One region of the Arthrobacter sp. YA7-1 genome, then DNA from elsewhere that is predicted to be linked to it. Evidence: riboswitches for the same ligand, from Rfam matches in the RefSeq annotation. Region 1 holds a riboswitch; each other region holds the start of a gene.
The links. Region 1 has a riboswitch for glycine ahead of OIT41_RS14885 (L-serine ammonia-lyase, iron-sulfur-dependent, subunit alpha). Riboswitches for the same ligand answer to the same signal wherever they lie in the genome.
Positions count from the first base shown of each region.

Region 2: it holds a riboswitch for glycine, as region 1 does, so the genes downstream of both, gcvP (aminomethyl-transferring glycine dehydrogenase) here and OIT41_RS14885 (L-serine ammonia-lyase, iron-sulfur-dependent, subunit alpha) in region 1, are expected to answer to the same signal.
Region 3: it holds a riboswitch for glycine, as region 1 does, so the genes downstream of both, lipA (lipoyl synthase) here and OIT41_RS14885 (L-serine ammonia-lyase, iron-sulfur-dependent, subunit alpha) in region 1, are expected to answer to the same signal.

Region 1 is NZ_CP110114.1:3,179,866-3,185,630, forward strand. Features, by position in the region: gene speB (agmatinase) at 1-620, opposite strand, end outside; gene OIT41_RS14880 (PucR family transcriptional regulator) at 839-2,338, shown strand; glycine riboswitch at 2,438-2,538, shown strand; partial or broken gene OIT41_RS14885 (L-serine ammonia-lyase, iron-sulfur-dependent, subunit alpha) at 2,691-2,894, shown strand; tRNA gene OIT41_RS14890 (tRNA-Ala) at 3,077-3,149, opposite strand; gene OIT41_RS14895 (SDR family oxidoreductase) at 3,181-3,924, opposite strand; gene OIT41_RS14900 (hypothetical protein) at 3,988-4,713, opposite strand; gene OIT41_RS14905 (GNAT family N-acetyltransferase) at 5,022-5,594, opposite strand; gene galU (UTP--glucose-1-phosphate uridylyltransferase GalU) at 5,649-5,765, opposite strand, start outside.
Region 2 is NZ_CP110114.1:845,043-850,807, forward strand. Features, by position in the region: gene OIT41_RS04040 (sigma-70 family RNA polymerase sigma factor) at 1-696, shown strand, start outside; gene OIT41_RS04045 (MFS transporter) at 704-2,245, opposite strand; gene OIT41_RS04050 (TetR/AcrR family transcriptional regulator) at 2,328-2,876, shown strand; glycine riboswitch at 3,065-3,162, shown strand; gene gcvP (aminomethyl-transferring glycine dehydrogenase) at 3,322-5,765, shown strand, end outside.
Region 3 is NZ_CP110114.1:3,838,142-3,843,906, reverse strand. Features, by position in the region: gene OIT41_RS17950 (sigma-70 family RNA polymerase sigma factor) at 1-210, shown strand, start outside; gene OIT41_RS17945 (zf-HC2 domain-containing protein) at 207-926, shown strand; gene OIT41_RS17940 (methylenetetrahydrofolate reductase) at 957-1,769, opposite strand; gene lipA (lipoyl synthase) at 1,786-2,811, opposite strand; glycine riboswitch at 2,966-3,065, opposite strand; gene trmB (tRNA (guanosine(46)-N7)-methyltransferase TrmB) at 3,152-4,075, opposite strand; gene OIT41_RS17925 (MFS transporter) at 4,178-5,473, shown strand; gene OIT41_RS17920 (MFS transporter) at 5,546-5,765, opposite strand, start outside.

The DNA.
Region 1 (5,765 bases):
CCGAATTCATGGTCGCGGAGGAAATCGTTGCGGTCATAGACCGGCCCGCGGATTCCGACGTGCATGGACCTATCTTCCACGAGGAGGCCTTCCTCGAACGCCCGCCGGAAGATGGTTCCGTGGGTGACCGGCTGGTCGAAGTAGGTGTCCCATGTATCCAGGTGGGCGTCGAAGTGCAGCAACGCGACCGGTCCGTGGACTTTGTTCAGGGCCCTGAGCATCGGAAGGGCGATGGTGTGGTCGCCACCGATCGAGATGAGCTTCTTGTCCTCACTAATCAGGGGCAATGCCTGCTCTTCGATTTCACGGACGGCCCGTGCGATGTCGTAAGGGGTGCAGGCGATGTCGCCGGCGTCCACAACCTGGACTTCGTTGACGGGCTCAACGTCCAATTCCGGATGGTACCCGGGACGCAGAAGCCGGGAGGCTTCGCGGACCGCGGCAGGACCGAAACGGGCGCCGGGCCGGAAGGACGTTCCGCCGTCGAACGGTACGCCGACGATCGCAATGTCGTAGTCCGGGACGCGGTCGATTTGGGGAAGCCTGGCGAAAGTGCCGAGGCCCGCATACCGGGGAACTTTTGTTGCGTCGACGGGGCCGATGGGCTGATGCGTTGTCATGCCGGGATCCTTCGGTAGCCTGCTGCCGGGCGGCGACGCTGGCAGCGATGTTGGGAGGTGGGGGTGCTCGCCTTTGAGCGGGAAGTAGGTAATCCAATTCTTAGTGACGTGCATCACGACGTATAGCGGTAGATTGACTACAAATGGCCGAGGCTCTTATACAAATGTCTAAGCACTCTGAAATCGGCCGGAAACCAACGATCTGGGAGCGCATTTTCATGGCGATTACTGTGGCTGAGCTCGTGGCGGAACCTCAGCTTGGACTCACGTTTTTGGCCGGGTCGGCGGGTAGGGACAACCGGATCACCTGGGCACACACCTCCGACCTGCCGAGGCTGTGGGAATGGGTCACCGGCGGCGAACTGATGATGACCAATGGCCTGTCCATCCCCGCCGACCCCCAAGGCCAAGTTGCGCTCGCCGAGGCGCTCGTCGATGCAGGTGCCAGTGCCCTTGCCATCGGGGAAAAGATGCATGCTCCGGAGCTGCTGCCGGAGTTCCTGGCGGCCTGCGAGCAGTTGCCGCTGCCGCTGCCGCTGATTAGCATTCCGTATCCATTGCCCTTCATCGCTATCGCGCGAACCGTGGCTGAAGCTTCCCTTTTGGAGGAATCGCGACGCCTGCGTCAGACCGCACGGGTGTATGACTTGCTTCGTACGGCGGGAACAATTGAGGACCACTGGCAAGGCCTTCTCCAAGGACTCGCGGCTGAGCTCAATGCGGAGCTTTTCGTCGTGGACCGGCGATGCCTCCATCCCTGGCACCCGGATGGTGAGCCGTTGCCGGACTTCCTGCAAGCGGAATTGGCCCCCCTGACGGGACATATACCCATGACCGGAAAGAAGTTCCAATGGCATCGGCTTCGGGACCGGCACGTGTTGATGATGGACATCCCCACCCACGCCAATGCGGTGCTGGTGGTGCTGCCGAAAAGCGATCCGCACCCTGACGCCGTCGTGCTTCTGCATGCGGCGACGGTGCTGGGACTGGAACTCTCGCGAACGGCCCTGTCCCTGGAAGGGCGGCACCGCCTAGCAGGCGAATTCCTCCTGCAGGCGTTCGATGGGCGCCTCGGGATCGCGGAACTGGAGATCAGGCTCAGCGATTTTGAGATTTCCGCGCAGAATTTCGTCGTGGTTTCGATAGGGGCCGACGACGGCGAGCGGCTGGCGAACATTCACGTGGAACTGTGGCGCCACGGACTTCAGGCCGCTTGCCTGCGGCGTCTCAACACCCTTCATGTAGCGGCAACCGCGGGGGTGACGGATGACGTTTTGATCCACTGCGCGGGGCCCGGGGTCCGGATTGGCATCAGCTCGCCTACGTCTGCCGGGGGCGTCCAACGCGCACTCCAGGAATCGCTGTGGGCGCTCGGTTCAGCGAAAGGCAATGCAGTAAGTCTGACCCGTTACGCCGAGGGGCCCTCCTGGCTGGGGCTCACGAGTTTCGAGGAGGGAACGGCGTTGGTACAGCGGCTGCTCGGCCCGATCTTCACGTATGAACAGAGCCAGGAAGGCGATCTCATCGTGACTTTGAAGACCTACTTGGACACTCAGAGGTCATGGCAAAAGACTGCCGCGGCGCTCTTCGCCCATCGCCAAACCATCATCTACCGCATCCGGAAAATCAGCGAGTTGACGGGGCTCGACATGACCGAAACCTCCACGTTGGCCCAGCTTTGGTTTGCGCTCCAGATCCATGAGGCCATGCACAAGTAAACCCGCTGCCGATAGCAATGTCCGCAAGCAGATGTTGCCCCGGCACTGACGTTGTGTGTATGGTGTGAGCCAAATCACCCCAAATCTGAATATGCCTTTCGAACCGTGGCGGGAGAGTCCTCCCAGTCCTGAACCGGGCAGGCGCCGTAGGAGCAAATCCTCCCCAGGAATCTCTCAGGCCCCCGTACCGCTGCGGCGAGGCGACTCTGGAAAGCAGCCAGGCTTCGGTCCGGCTCACCGACGGTGCAAGCGGAACACAACGCGACAATGCGTTCTGCGGAATCTCTCAGGTCCGATACAGAGCGGGGAGGAACCCAATTAGCCGCGGACCGCCTCGCCGCGATCGACATCCCTGAAGTTCCTGCTTGCCGCGGGCGCCGTCGGGGGGCTCTACAAGGAGCAGGCCTCGATCTCCGGCGCCGAAGTGGGCTGCCAGGGCGAGGTCGGCTCCGCTTCCTCGATGGCCGCCGCCGGCTTGGCCGAAGTCATGGGCGGCTCCCCGGGACAGGTGAAGAACGTTGCCGAGATCGCAATGGAACACAACCTGGGCCTCACCCAACGCGCTGCGCTTCCTCACACCCGAACAGGGGGAAGGGCTCGACGGGCCGAAAGGGGCAGAACCACCGGAGCCCGTCTCAATCCGGGACCGATGTCAGTGCCAGGTTAGTGATTTCGCAACCCCAGCAACAACGAAGACCCTCCTGCCCAACGTTTCCGCAGGTGGGAGGGCCTTCACTGTGGAGCTAAGGGGATTCGAACCCCTGACCTCTTCGATGCGAACGAAGCGCTCTACCAACTGAGCTATAGCCCCTGGTCAACTGTGCATTGCCAGTGTCCCTAGGCTACAAACTTTCTTCGCGCTTCGCCAACCAGGCCTCGAACGTGTCTGTCCCGGTCCGCTGGCTTGGGACCAGATTCAGCCCCTTCCGAAGATATCTGCCCATCTCCCCCGGCAACGGCACCTCCACGAGAAGCCCGGCACGTCCCGATGCCTTGCGCCAGATCTCAGCGAGCTCACGCATGGACCAGATGTCCGGTCCGCCGATGGTTCGCGTCCGGTGCCGCTCTTCTGAAGGCTCCCGCAACGCCTCGGCAAGCAACTCGGACGCCACATTCGTCGGCGAAATCGTTTGAAAGCGCGCGCCCTTGAAGACCGGGATGAGGCGGACTTTCGAGCCCGCCTGGAAAACCGCCGTCACGAGGCTGTGGAATTGGGTGGCCCGCACAACAACCGTCTCCAGCGACGAGAGTGCGTAGACCCGCTCCTTGTCTGCTTTGGAGACATAAAACGCCGCGCTGGTCTGGTCGCAATTGATGATCGAGAGGAGAACGGCCTTACGGACTCCGGCAACGGTGGCCGCGGCGAGCAGGCGCGCGCCGCCGTCGGCGAATTTCCTCCGCGCTTTTCCGAATTGCCCTTCCAAGCAATCGATCACCACATCGGCCCCCTGCAGGGCTTCGGCCAGCCCGGCACCTGTGGTGACGTCAGCCTGAAAGTAGCGCGCGCCGTCGCGATGGACTGGTGACGCGCCCGACGGCGGGCGGCGGCTCAGCACCGTCACGTCGAGCCCGGCGTCGAGCGCCAAACGGACGACTTTACGGCCCACTTGTCCCGTGCCACCTGCCACGCAGACGGTAGTCACTGGAGGTTATGCCCGGCGGCGCTGCAAGACGTCGTCGAGGTTGCTGAGGCCACTCTGGGGCTTGCCGTGCTGCGCCTGGACCGACGCGCCCACGGACGGTGCGCTGGCTGGCTTCAACGTCGGCTTGCCGAGAGGCTTGGGAGCCTCAGGCAGGTCGAGGGGCTCGGGGGCGGGCCGCGGCGCCTTGGCGGCATCGACGTATGTTGGTTTGGGGACGTCCACGGGCTGCCATTCAGCTTCCTTGGATTCCGCTGTAAACCGGACTGTGTTGTCGCCGGCGGCGACAGCAACATTGAGGGCGGCTTGACGAAGTTCGACGGCGGTCAGTCGCGTCGCTTCACGGGCGTGGGCTTCGGCGTCGAAAATCTTGGTCGCCGGACGGTCCGTTGCAGGAGCGCTTGCGCGGGGACTCTCGGCTGGAGGGGCCATCGCGTTCCGGAAGGCCTTGTTTATCTTCGCCCTGCGGTCCCGGATGGCCAGTCGGCGAAGCAGGAAGACGGTCGCGACCACGCCCACTATGCATCCCAGCGGCAGCCACGCGGAAACGAGGCCAAGAATGCGGAGGACGCCGGAAACGGCAGCCGCGAGCAGGAGGAGAACGGCGGCAAGGGCAAGGGCACAGCGCCCGTATCTGACTTTGAAGACCGCTGTTTCCGATGCAGCATCACGCCGTTCGCCGGCGCCGGCCGATACCTCGGGCAATGCGGTTGCGGTGCTCTGCATGGTTTCCATTGCTTTCTCCTGCCGAGGGGTGATTGACAGAACCACCCCGGCTTGCAGTTCATGAGCGTCTTCGTCAATAACATCTGTTGGGAAGTCACCGGCCATCTGGATGTGCTGGCGACGATTCCGGAGTATGTATGGCGCAACCCAAACGATCCACAGCGCGACAGCAATGACCAATATCACCGAGCTGCTGAGAGGGAAGTCCACAATCAAAACCGTAGAAGCAAATAGCCGGAGGCCACCGCATTGCCATCGGTGTGTCGTCGGAGAGTCGGCAAATCAATGGACTTATGACCCTTATTCGCCGAAAGCGGCTAGTTGGCTCCGTGCCGAAGCCAAGCGGCCAGCAAGCCTCCGGGGACCTCTTCCGAGGTCAACGCAAAGCTTCGATGGTCAGCCCATTCTCCGTTGATGTGAAGGAAACGCTCGCGGCGCCCTTCGTCGCGGAATCCCAACTTCTCGACAACTCGCAGGCTCGGCCCGTTCTCCGGCCTGATGTTGATCTCCATCCGGTGCAAGCCAAGGGCTTTGAAGCAATGGTCGGTGGCCATGGCAACCGCAGTGGGAGCTATTCCGCGGCCGGCCCGGGCCTGGTCCACCCAGTAGCCAAGCGTGGCCGTCATCGCCGATCCCCACATGATCGAAGAGACCGTCAACTGCCCTACGATCCTAGGCTCCTGGAATCCAGGAATACGCTCCGTGATCACAAAGGGGAGCGCACTCGCTTGCCGGGCCTGGGCGTTGAGGGAAGCCACCATCTGCCGGTAGTTGGGAAGGCGACCACCCGGGGCCGGGTTGGAGGCTTCCCAAGGCGCCAGCCAATCACTGTTGCGTGAGCGGACCTCGGTCCATTCCTTCTTGTCCCGGTAGTGAATGGGACGCAACATGAGGTCGCCGCATTCGAGCGTCACCGGCCATATGGCCGACCCCCACACGAGGACCTACTTGCTGAGGCCGGCGGCAAAGCCCGGCAGCCACTCCCGCAGTCCAGGCCCGAGGTCTTCGCTGTCGCATGCGAGCTGGACGCAGGCTTTGAGGTAGCTGAGCTTGTCTCCGGT
Region 2 (5,765 bases), 1.9 Mb from region 1:
GTGGCGTTGATTACGTCTGCCGATTCCTTCGATCCGGACCTCGGAGTCCCTTTCGGCGCGTTTGCGCGCCGCCGGATCGTCGGGGCGTTCGCGGACGAGATGCGGGCCAGCGATTGGGCCACCCGCTCGGCGCGCAAACGCATCAAGGAAACCATGTTGGTCCAGGAAACGCTCTCCGGGGTCCTTGGCCGCACCCCGTCGGTGGCCGAGACCGCTTCGGCGCTGGGCGTTGAACGCAGCGTGGTGGAAGCGGCCCTGGCCGATGCCGCGCGGACGCTGTCGCCGCTGGATGACGTGGTGGTTGACACGGTCGCGGCGGAGACGATCTCCCCGGAGCATTCGGTCCTGGCCGATGAGCGCCTGAAGTACCTTCGGGCCGCCGTCGAGGCCTTGCCGGAGAAGATGCGGTACGTCGTCGAGGAGATCTACTTCGCGGGGCGGACCGTGAAGGAACTCGCCGAGGAACTCGGCTCCACCCACGCCGCGGTCTCCCAGCAGCGCGCGGAGGGCATCCGGCTCATGCGCGACGGGCTGTCCGCGCATTACGCGGACGATCCCGGGCAATCCTTCGAGCCCCAATCGCGCATTACCGCCCGACGCCGGCACGACTACCTCTCGACCCTCGCCACCGCCACCCTGGGCGGAATCACCCGCAGCTTCAGCGCTCCGGATGCAGCCTTGAACCAGGCAGTCTAGACTCCGCCTACTTGGCGGTCGGCACGCGGCGGAGCACGACGGCGGAGAGGACTGCCGCCCCCGCCATCAGAACCAGCCCGATCGCTGCCGTGATGTGGACCCCCGATTCAAAGGCCGCACGCGCCGCGGTGCTCAGGGAGTCGCCCAATGGCTGGGGCAGGGTAGATGCGGTGTCCATGGCGCCGGCGAGCGTCTCCCGCGAGCGTTCTGCGGCGTGGGCCGACAGTTCGACCGGAAGCAGCAAATGGTGTTGGTAGGAGGCTGTCAGGATGGAGCCGAGCACGGCTGTGCCCAGCAGTGATCCGAGTTCGTAGCCCGTTTCCGAGATCGCCGATGCCGCGCCTGCCTTGTCGGCAGGAACCGCGCCGAGGATCAGGTCGTTGGAGATGGTCTCCGCCGAGCCAACCCCGATGGCCAGCAGCAGGAGCGCCGTCAAAAGGTACCCCGGCCCCTGGCTGTGGTTTCCCAGGGCGGCCACGAGGTATCCCACCGCGCTCAGCGCCAATCCCGATGCCACCACCAGGCCAGGGCGGATCCGCTTGAGCAAGGGGACCACCACCAGTCCTGCCACAATCGTGGCAAGTAGGGCGGGAACCATCGCGATCCCTGCCTGCATGGGGGATTGGCCCTCCACCAGTTGCAAGTGCTGGGCGAAGAAGTAGATGAATCCCGTCATGGAGAACAGGGACAGGACGTTGGCCGTAATGGCCGTGCTGAAGACCTTGTTCCGGAAAAGCTGAACGTCCAACATGGGCGATGCCAACGAGCCCTGCCTCCGGACGAAGACAATTCCCATAGCCAGGCCGAACACCATGAAGGCCGCGGGACCCGGGCCGAACCCGTGCACGGCGGCCTCCTTGATGCCGTAAACCATCGGGGCCATGGTCAGGATGGACAGCACCACGCTGGGAACGTCGGGCTTGCCCGGGTTGCGGTCCTTCGACTCGGGAATCAAGGACGGACCGAACGCGAGCAGGGGAAGCAACAGCGGCACGGCGACCAGGAACACGGTTCCCCACCAGAAATGCTCCACGAGCCAACCGCCAAAGATCGGACCGAGCGCGGCTCCGCCGGAGAATCCCGCGGCCCACACGGCAACCGCGAGCCGGCGGCGGTTCGGGTCCGGGAAGATGTTGCGGATCAACGACAGTGTGGACGGCATGAGCATGGCTCCGAAGATGCCCATGCTGGCACGTCCTGCAATGAGCCATTCAACCGATGGGGCGAAGGCCGTGGCCGCGGAAACGGCCGCGAAGCCCGTGCTGCCGATCAGCAGCAAGCGACGGCGGCCGATCCGGTCACCCAGGTTTCCCATGGACACCAACAGTGCCGCGAGCACCAACGGATAGGCATCCACCACCCATAGCAGCTGCACGCCACCGACTTCCAGCGACCGGGCGATTTGCGGCAGGGCAAATGTCAGCGCCGTATTGTCCACAGCCACCAGCAGCACGGGGAACATCAGGAGTGCCAGGGCAGCCCAGTCGCGCCACGGGGCGATGTGGATCGAAGGGGTACGGGGGTGCTGGGTTGAGGACGGGGTGAACATGAATATAACTGTACCGTCTGGACGGTATAGTTTCAATTTGCCGCATCGAACTGCCGCATCGAACTAAGGGATGATGGACACCATGCCGCGAAAACCTATTGCCCGGGACGCTGTCCTGGATGCTTTTGAAGCCCTGCTGATCGAGGTGGGGGAGCGGGCTGCCACCCTGGACGCCGTCGCCAAGCGCGCAGGCGTCTCCAAGGGCGGTTTGCTCTACCATTTCCCCAACAAGGAAGCCATGATCAGCTCCTTGCTCGAGCGCATGGACGGGCTGGCCGCGCTGGACATCGAGGCGATGAAGGCAGCTCCGGAAGGTGCTGCCGCGTTCTTCATCAAGTCCTCGCTCTGGGCCGACACGCCCTTGGACCGCGTGTTTGTGGCAGCCACGCGCCTCGCGGAAGTAGCCCATGAAGAAACCCGCAGGCGCTTCGCGGGAATCCAGCAACAATGGCTCGATGTGCTGGCCGAGGAAGTCGGGCCTGAAATGGCCAAAGCCGTCCGGTATATGGGCGATGGACTCTACTTCAACGCAATGCTCGAAGGCGGCGCCGGTGATACGGAAGTCAAGGCCAGCGCGAGGAGCGCCGACGTCGGTGCGCTGCTGGCCGCCGTCGAACGCCTCCGTACCTGAGTGGCCACCCAACTGACTCGCATTAGGTGTCGTTTTGAGGCTCCAAAACGACAACAAGTGCCAGTCAGTTGGGAAAGTCGGGCTGCTAGGTAACCCTATTTGCGGACGCGGGCAGTCCATAGGACAATTGGTAGTTGTGGCAGCCGTCACCGGCAACCACAGTCGATTCACACAATTGAATACGCCTTTGATCTGCGGCGGGAGAGTCCTGCAGGCATGTGATGCAGGCGCCGTAGGAGCAAATCCTCCCCAGGAATCTCTCAGGCCCACGCACCGCCGCGGCAAGGCAACTCTGGAAAGCAGCACGCTGACGCGCGCTCACCGACGGTGCAAGCGGACAGTGCCATAAGCACGTTTCGCGGAAACTCTCAGGTCCAATACAGAGCGGGGAGGAATCCGATTAGCTGTGGCGTACCTTGCGCCGCCTTATAAATGGAGTTCCTTCGTGACGGTTAGTTCAACCTCCACCGCGTTCGTTGACCGGCATATCGGCGCCCGCCGCCAGGCCGACATTGACATCATGCTCAAGTCTGTTGGTTACGACAGTGTCGATTCGCTTGTGGACACCGCGGTTCCCAAAGACATCCGCCAGGACGTCGCGCTGACGCTCCAGGACGCCCTGAGCGAGGTCGAGGTCCTGGCTGAGCTGCGCAGGCTGGCTTCCAAGAACAAGACGGCCGTGCAGATGATCGGCCAGGGCTATTACGACACGGTCACTCCGCCGGTGATCCGCCGCAACATCCTCGAATCCCCGGCCTGGTACACGGCGTACACCCCGTACCAGCCGGAGATTTCCCAGGGCCGCCTCGAGGCGCTGCTGAATTTCCAGACCATGGTCCAGGATCTGGTGGGCCTGCCCATCGCCAACGCTTCCCTCCTTGATGAAGCCACGGCCGTGGCCGAGGCGGTCCTGATGATGCGCCGGGCGAACAAGAACAAGACGGCCCACGACGGCAAGACGGTGCTGGATGCCGACTGCCTCCCGCAGACCATCGCCATCGTGAAGGGCCGCGCCGAGGCGCTGGGCTTCGAGGTGGAGATCGCTGACCTGTCCCAGGGCCTGCCCGAGGGCGAGATCAACGGCATCGTGCTGCAGCAGCCGGGCGCTTCCGGCCGGGTGTTCGACCACTCGGGCGTGATCGCCGCCGCCAAGGAACGCGGCGCCCTGGTCACGGTTGCTGCGGACCTGCTGGCCCTGACCTTGATCACGCCTCCGGGCGAGCAGGGCGCCGACATCGCCGTCGGCTCCACCCAGCGCTTCGGCGTGCCGTTGTTCTTCGGCGGCCCGCACGCCGCGTACATGGCCGTCCAGAAGGGCCTGGAGCGCTCGATGCCGGGCCGCTTGGTGGGCGTTTCCAAGGACGACGCCGGCACTCCCGCCTACCGCCTGGCGCTGCAGACCCGTGAGCAGCACATCCGCCGCGAGAAGGCCACGTCCAACATCTGCACCGCGCAGGCACTGCTGGCCATCGTCTCCTCGATGTACGCCGTGTACCACGGCCCCGAGGGCCTGAAGGCGATCGCCGAGACCGCCCACCACCACGCCCGCACCCTGGCTGCTTCCTTGAAGGCCGCGGGCCTTGAGGTCCTGCACGGCAGCTTCTTCGACACCGTCACCGTCCGCGTCCCGGGCAAGGCTGCCGGGATCGTCGCAGCCGCGGAGGCCAAGGGCATCAACCTGCGCGGCATCGACGCCGACACTGTGGGCGTCTCGGTTGACGAGACCACAACGACGGCGGTTGTCGGCGGTGTCCTTGATGCGTTTGGTGCTTCACTCACCGAAGCCAATGAGGGCTTCGTCCTGGAGGCCGCGGTCGAGCGGTCTTCGGACTACCTGCAGCACCCGGTGTTCAACACGCACCGTTCCGAAACCCAGTTGCTGCGCTACATCCGCAAGCTCTCGGACCGGGACCTGGCGCTGGACCGCACCATGATCCCGCTGGGTTCGTGCACGATGAAGCTGAACGCCACTGCCGAGATGGAAGCGATCTCCTGGCCTGAATTCGCCTCGATCCACCCCTTCGCCCCGGATTCCCAGACCACGGGCTGGCGTGAACTCATCACGGACCTGGAATCCCAGCTGAGCGAGATCACCGGGTACGACCAGGTCTCCATCCAGCCCAACGCCGGTTCCCAGGGCGAGCTCGCTGGCCTGCTGGCGATCCGCGGCTACCACCACTCCCGCGGCGAGGCCCAGCGCAACGTCTGCCTCATCCCGGCCTCGGCCCACGGCACCAACGCAGCCTCGGCCGTGCTGGCCGGCATGAAGGTGGTGGTGGTGGCCACCGCTGCCGATGGCACCATCGACCACGCGGACCTGCAAGCCAAGATCGACGCCAACAAGGACGTCCTCTCGGCCATCATGATCACCTACCCCTCCACGCACGGCGTGTACGACGCGGACGTGCGCGAGGTCTGCGACTCCGTGCACGCAGCCGGCGGCCAGGTGTACATCGACGGCGCCAACCTCAACGCCCTGGTCGGCCTGGCCCAGCCGGGCAAGTTCGGCGGCGACGTGTCCCACCTGAACCTGCACAAGACCTTCTGCATCCCGCACGGCGGCGGAGGACCCGGCGTGGGCCCGGTCGCGGCCAAGGCGCACCTGGCCCCCTTCATGCCCGGCAATGCCGCGGCCTGGACCGAAGGCAACGACGTGCCCATCTCGGCTTCACGCTTCGGCTCCGCCGGCGTCCTGCCGATTTCCTGGGCCTACGTGAAGCTCATGGGCGGCGAAGGCCTCACCGAGGCCACGAAGTCCGCGCTGCTTGCCGCGAACTACATCGCCTCCCGCCTGAACGAGTACTTCCCCGTCCTCTACACCGGCGAAGGCGGACTCGTGGCCCACGAGTGCATCCTGGACCTGCGCGAACTGACCGCCAAGACCGGCGT
Region 3 (5,765 bases), 660 kb from region 1:
GAGCTCCTCAACCGGGTCCTCATGGAGGAGGCGCTCCTGCGGCTCAGCACCGAACACCGGGAGGTCCTGGTAGCACTGCATTACGAACGTTTCACGGTGAACGAGGCCGCGCTGAGGCTCAACATCCCCAGCGGCACAGTGAAATCCCGGGCCTTTTACGCCGTCAGGGCGCTTCGCACGATTCTCGACGAAATGGGGGTGCAGCGGTGAACGAAACCGGACTTCACCAATTGCTGGGCGCCTACTTGCTGGGCGGACTCGAGCCTGCCGAGGCCCGTGTTTTCGAGGAGCATTTGGCAAGCTGCGCCGACTGCCGGCTCGAGTTGGGCGAGCTGGAAAGCCTGCCGGCCCTCCTCGACGCCGTCCCCGTGCCCGACGCCGTCGCGCTCGCCGCCGGGCGCCCCGCCGTCGAGCCTTCCGCCGTCGAGCCCGCCGCGGCCACTGCCGACCCCCGCTCACTTATGGGGGCTTTTTCAGAAACGCTTCCGCAGCCGATTCTCCTGAAGATGGCAGCCCGGCGGCGGAAATCTCGACGCCGGTGGACGGCCCTGGTGGGTGCCGTTGCCGCCGCTTGCCTTGGAGTGGGCATATTGGCGGGGCCCGTGTTGAACCAGCCGCCCAAGCCAGACGCCAGCTATTCGGTGCAGACGGACAACGGCCTGCAAATCACGGTGGGGCTCGTCCGGAAGGCGTGGGGGACGGAGCTGCAGCTGGAAGGCCGCAGCATGCCGCCGCAAGGCACCATGTACCTGTGGGTCAAGGGCCGCGACGGCACGGAGGAAATGGCCTGCGGCTGGACCGCGACGTCCAGCGGGCACATCAAGGTCACGGGCGCGACGCCGGTCCAGCTCGCCGGGATTTCGGGCGTGGAACTGCGCGACGACACCCAGAAGACGGTCGCGGTGATTTCGGTCCCGGGGAGCTAGGGGTTTCCGGGACCTAGGCTGTTGGCAGCGCTACGCGGTCGCTGCTTCGCTGGCGTCAGGATCGGGCAGATCGTTTCGCTCCCAGATGGGCATGTCCAGTCGGTTGAAACTGTAGAGATGGATTCCCGAAACCCCATCCGGCTGCGCCATGAGCTCGGACACCAGGGTTTCCGGTGAGTACTTGTCCGGGCCCAGGAGCTTGCGGGCAAGAGTTCCCTTGTTGCTGAGGAACTTCAGCGACGTCCCGACGCCGATCTGGGTTGCCAAGGCCAGCAGTTTTGTCCGGGGAACTGCTCCGGCCACGCCGGCCCATACGGGAAGCTCGACGCCTTCCCGGCGCAGGAGCGCGGCGTAGTCGAGGATCTTCGGCGCGGAGAAGCACATCTGCGTGACAACATGCGTCGCCAGCTGTTGTTTCGCCAGCAGGGCGTCCAACAAGTCCAGCCCGCTCACGGAGGGGTGTCCCTCGGGGTAACCGGCGATGCCCGCTGTGATGCTGCCGCCGGTGTACTCGGCGATATCCGCCAAGAGCCCAAGGCTCGATCGGTAGGGGCCCGCGCCAAGAGGTCCGTCTCCACCGATGGCGAAGACCTCACTGATCCCGGCGGCCTCGCAATCCCGGAGGATGCCGGAAAGCTGCGCCCGGTTCTCCAACCCACGTGCCGAGAGGTGCGGAATCACGGTGTAGCCAAGGAGGCTGAGCCTGACGGACGCCTCCATGGTCCGCGCGATGCCGTGATGGGGCAGGCAGGTGACGGTGAGTGTTGTGGAAAGCGGTACTGTTGCCTGGACTTTCTCAACGATTCCGTCTGAGGGAATGATTTCAATCCGGGTGGGGAACATGCTGGCTCCTTCCGGATCAGGCCGTCGCGTGGTGTGCGAGGAGGGTGCGGGCTTCCTGGCGGGTGGTGCCGGAGTCTTGGATGCCTTCGGCGATGTGGGCGAGGTGCACGGGGATTTCGCGGCCTTTTTTGCGCATCGCGGTGGCCCAGAGGCGTCCGGCGCGGTAGGAGGAGCGGACCAGGGGGCCGGACATGACGCCGAGGAAGCCGATTTCCTCGGCTTCGGTGGCGAGGTCGACGAATTCCTGGGGTTTGACCCAGCGGTCCACGGGCAGGTGCCGTTCGGAGGGGCGCAGGTACTGGGTGATGGTGATCAGGTCACAGCCCGCGGCGTGCAGGTCGGCCAGGGCTTCGGAGATCTCTTCCCGGGTTTCGCCCATGCCCAGGATCAGGTTGGATTTGGTGACCATGCCGTGGGCCCGACCCTGGGTGATGACGTCCAGGGAGCGGTCGTAGCGGAACGCGGGGCGGATGCGCTTGAAGATCCGGGGCACGGTTTCGACGTTGTGCGCGAAGACTTCCGGGTTCGAGTCGCAGATCGCGCTGATGTGTTCGGGTTTGCCGGAGAAGTCGGGGATGAGCAGCTCGACGCCGGTGCCGGGGTTCAGTTCGTGGATCTTGCGGACGGTTTCGGCGTAGAGCCAGACGCCTTCGTCTGCCAGGTCATCGCGCGCGACGCCGGTCACGGTGGCGTAGCGCAGGTTCATGGCCTGGACGGAGCGGGCGACCTTGGTGGGTTCGAACATGTCCACGGGGGAGGGTTTGCCGGTGTCGATCTGGCAGAAGTCGCAGCGGCGGGTGCATTCGGAGCCGCCGATCAGGAAGGTCGCTTCCTTGTCTTCCCAGCACTCGAAGATGTTCGGGCAGCCGGCTTCCTCGCAGACGGTGTGCAGGCCTTCTTTTTTCACGAGGTTCTTCAGGCCCACGAATTCCGGGCCCATCTGGACCTTGGCCTTGATCCACTCGGGCTTGCGTTCGACCGGGACGGCTTTGTTGCGCTGTTCAACGCGCAGCAGCTTACGGCCTTCAGGTGCCAGGGTCATGAGGAACTCCAAAATTCAGGTGGCGCTCACGCGCCACGATGAGTCGGTTCCTCCCCGCTCTGTATTGGACCTGAGAGTTTCCGCGTCTCCACCTCGTGGCTGGACGCTTGCACCGTCGGTGAGTCCGGTTGCCCGGACTGCTTTCCAGAGTTGCCTTGCCGCGGCGGTACATGGGCCTGAGAGATTCCTGGGGAGGATTTGCTCCTACGGCGCCTGCTGAAAATGTACCGGCAGGACTCTCCCGCCGCAGATCATAAGCACGTGCCGCCTTTCGGTGACACGTCTCACATGGTATCCGGTGCCTGTGCGGTGCGCAAAGAACCCAGGCGCGGTCGTGAAGCTAGATCTTGCGATAGCTGAGGTCGAAGATCATGCGTCCGGCCTCGTGGGCCTTGTTTTCGAAGCTGGTGCGGATGCGGCCATCGAAGCGTGGAGCCCACCCGCCCACGTGGTCCACTCCCTCGTTGGGGCCGGTGTGCTCGGTGCTGACCGGGGCGCGGCCTTCCTTGACAGGTGCCCCGCCCACCATGGATTCGACTCCGGATTCCCACACTTGGGTGAGGGGGCTCTCAGCGCCGGTCCGTTCGCCGTCGTGCACGTTCTCAAACTCGGTGGAGCCGGCGAGGACCTCGCGGACGTGGATGGCGTAGTTGGACCAGTCGGTGGCGATCCGCCACAGGCCGCCCTTCTTGAGGGACCGTGCTGCGAGTTCAGCGAACGCCGGCTGGATGAGGCGGCGCTTGTGGTGCCGGGACTTGTGCCACGGATCCGGGAAAAAGACCCAGAGCTCGCTGACCGAGCCCTCGGGGAGCATGGTGGCCAGGACCTCGGGGGCGTTGGCCTCCACCACGCGTACGTTGCTGAGCCCGCGGCTGTTGATCTTGATCATCGTGTTGGCCAGGCCCGGGGTATAGACCTCCACGGCGAGGAAATCCTTGTCCGGATTTTCCTCGGCCGCATGGCACACAGCGTCGCCGAGGCCCGAACCGATTTCGACGATCAGCGGCGCCCTGCGCCCAAACTCGGCTTCGGCGTCGAACACGTAATCCGGGTGTACCGAAGTGTTGGCAACGTGCCGCGGAACCTGGATGGCCCAGCGGTCCGAGTGCTCCTCCCACGCGGCCTGGCGGCGGCCCTGAAGCCGCGTCCCGCGGCGCACGAAACTGACCGGCCGGCCGCCGTACGTGCCGAAGGAGGCCTGGCTGCCGGGGGTCACGGGGCGCGCAGACTGCGGTGTTTCAGGGGTTTCTGGGGTTTCACTCATCTCCTCCAGAATACCGTTGCGGCACCAAACGCCCGCGGCGGACCCTGGGTGCGCTCCCGTCATGAGGCGCCCCGGTATGAGCATGACTGCCAGAATGGTTTGGTGACCCCCGCTTCAAGCGCCCCCAAGAACACTACGCCGCACCCCGGCGCCCGCGAGATCCTCGTCGACGCCGAGATCGACGAGCTTCCCGAGCCCGAGCCCACGCTGGTCAAGACGCGCGGCGGACTTGTCTTCCTGGGGATCTGCCTGGTGCTCATCGGCCTGAACCTGCGGACGGTTTTTTCGAGTTTTTCGGCAGTCCTTCCGGAAGTCACCGCCGACGCCGGGTTGCCGGGCTGGGCGGTGGTTGTCCTCACTACTGTGCCGGTGACATTGCTGGGTGTCTTCGCGCCGCTGGCGCCGATCCTGGCCCGCAGGTTCGGTGCCGAGAGGGTGTTGCTCGGCGCGATGGTAGTGCTCACAGCGGGACTGCTGATCCGTCCCGTGGATCTCGCCGGCGCCGGGCACTTGCCGGCACTCCTTGCCGGTACCGCGGCGTGCGGCGCCGCGATCGCGCTCTGCAACGTGCTGCTGCCCGGCGTGGTCAAGCGTGATTTCCCGCACCGGCTCGGGCTCATGTGCGGTCTGTATACGACGGCGATTTGCGCGTCAGCAGCGCTTGGCGCCGGTTTCACCTATCCCGTCTTCACGGCGACCGGAAACTGGACCTCGGCGCTGTGGTTCTGGGCGCTGCCCGCCGCCGTCGTACTCTTGCTTTTCCTCCCTCTGGCGATTCGCCAGCATCCCGTCCGCCACAACGCCGCCGACGGCGGTGCGAACGTCTGGCGTTCCGCCGTCGCCTGGCAAGTCACCATCTTCATGGTGTTGCAGGCGATGATGTCCTTCAGCGTGTTCGCCTGGTTGGCGCCGATCCTGCGTGACCGCGGGATCGACGGCGGGACGGCCGGCCTGATCGTGTCCGTGTCGATCGTGCTGCAGATGCTTGGTTCGTTCATCGCTCCGGGGCTCGCAGCCCGGTTCAAGGATCAGCGCGTCATCAACACCGTGGTTGCGCTGATGACCGGCGGCGGCTTCGCCTTGAGCATCTTCGGACCCACGGACCTGATTTGGGTGTGGACCGGACTGCTGGGCCTGGGGCAGGGGAGCCTCACGGCTGTGGCGTTGACCATGATCATGTTGCGGACCCGTGATTCGCATACCGCGGCGCACCTTTCCGGCATGATGCAGGGCGTCGGCTATGGCTTGGGCTCCACGGGAACCTTGATGGTCGGCCAGTTGCACCAAGCGACCGGTGGCTTCTCGGCGGCCGGCATCTTGTTCCTCGTGGTGGGTTCATTGGCTGCTTTCTTCGGTTTCCGTGCAGGACGCAACCGCTACGTCGGCCAACCCAACTGACTCGCAGTTGTTGTCGTTATGAGGGCTCAAAACGACATTACCTGCGAGCCAGTTGGGTTCAAGCGGGGGAGTTTAGTGTGTCAGGTCCTTGCCCTTGGTTTCCGGGATCATGAAGGCGAACGCGATGCCGATGGCCAAAAGGATCACGGCATAGACGTTGAACATGTTGGCCTGGCCGATGCTGCCGAGCCACGTCTGCAGGTACGGGGCCGTCCCGCCGAAGACCGCAACGCAGATGGAATACGGGACGCCGACACCCACGGTGCGGATCTTGGTCGGGAACAGCTCCGCG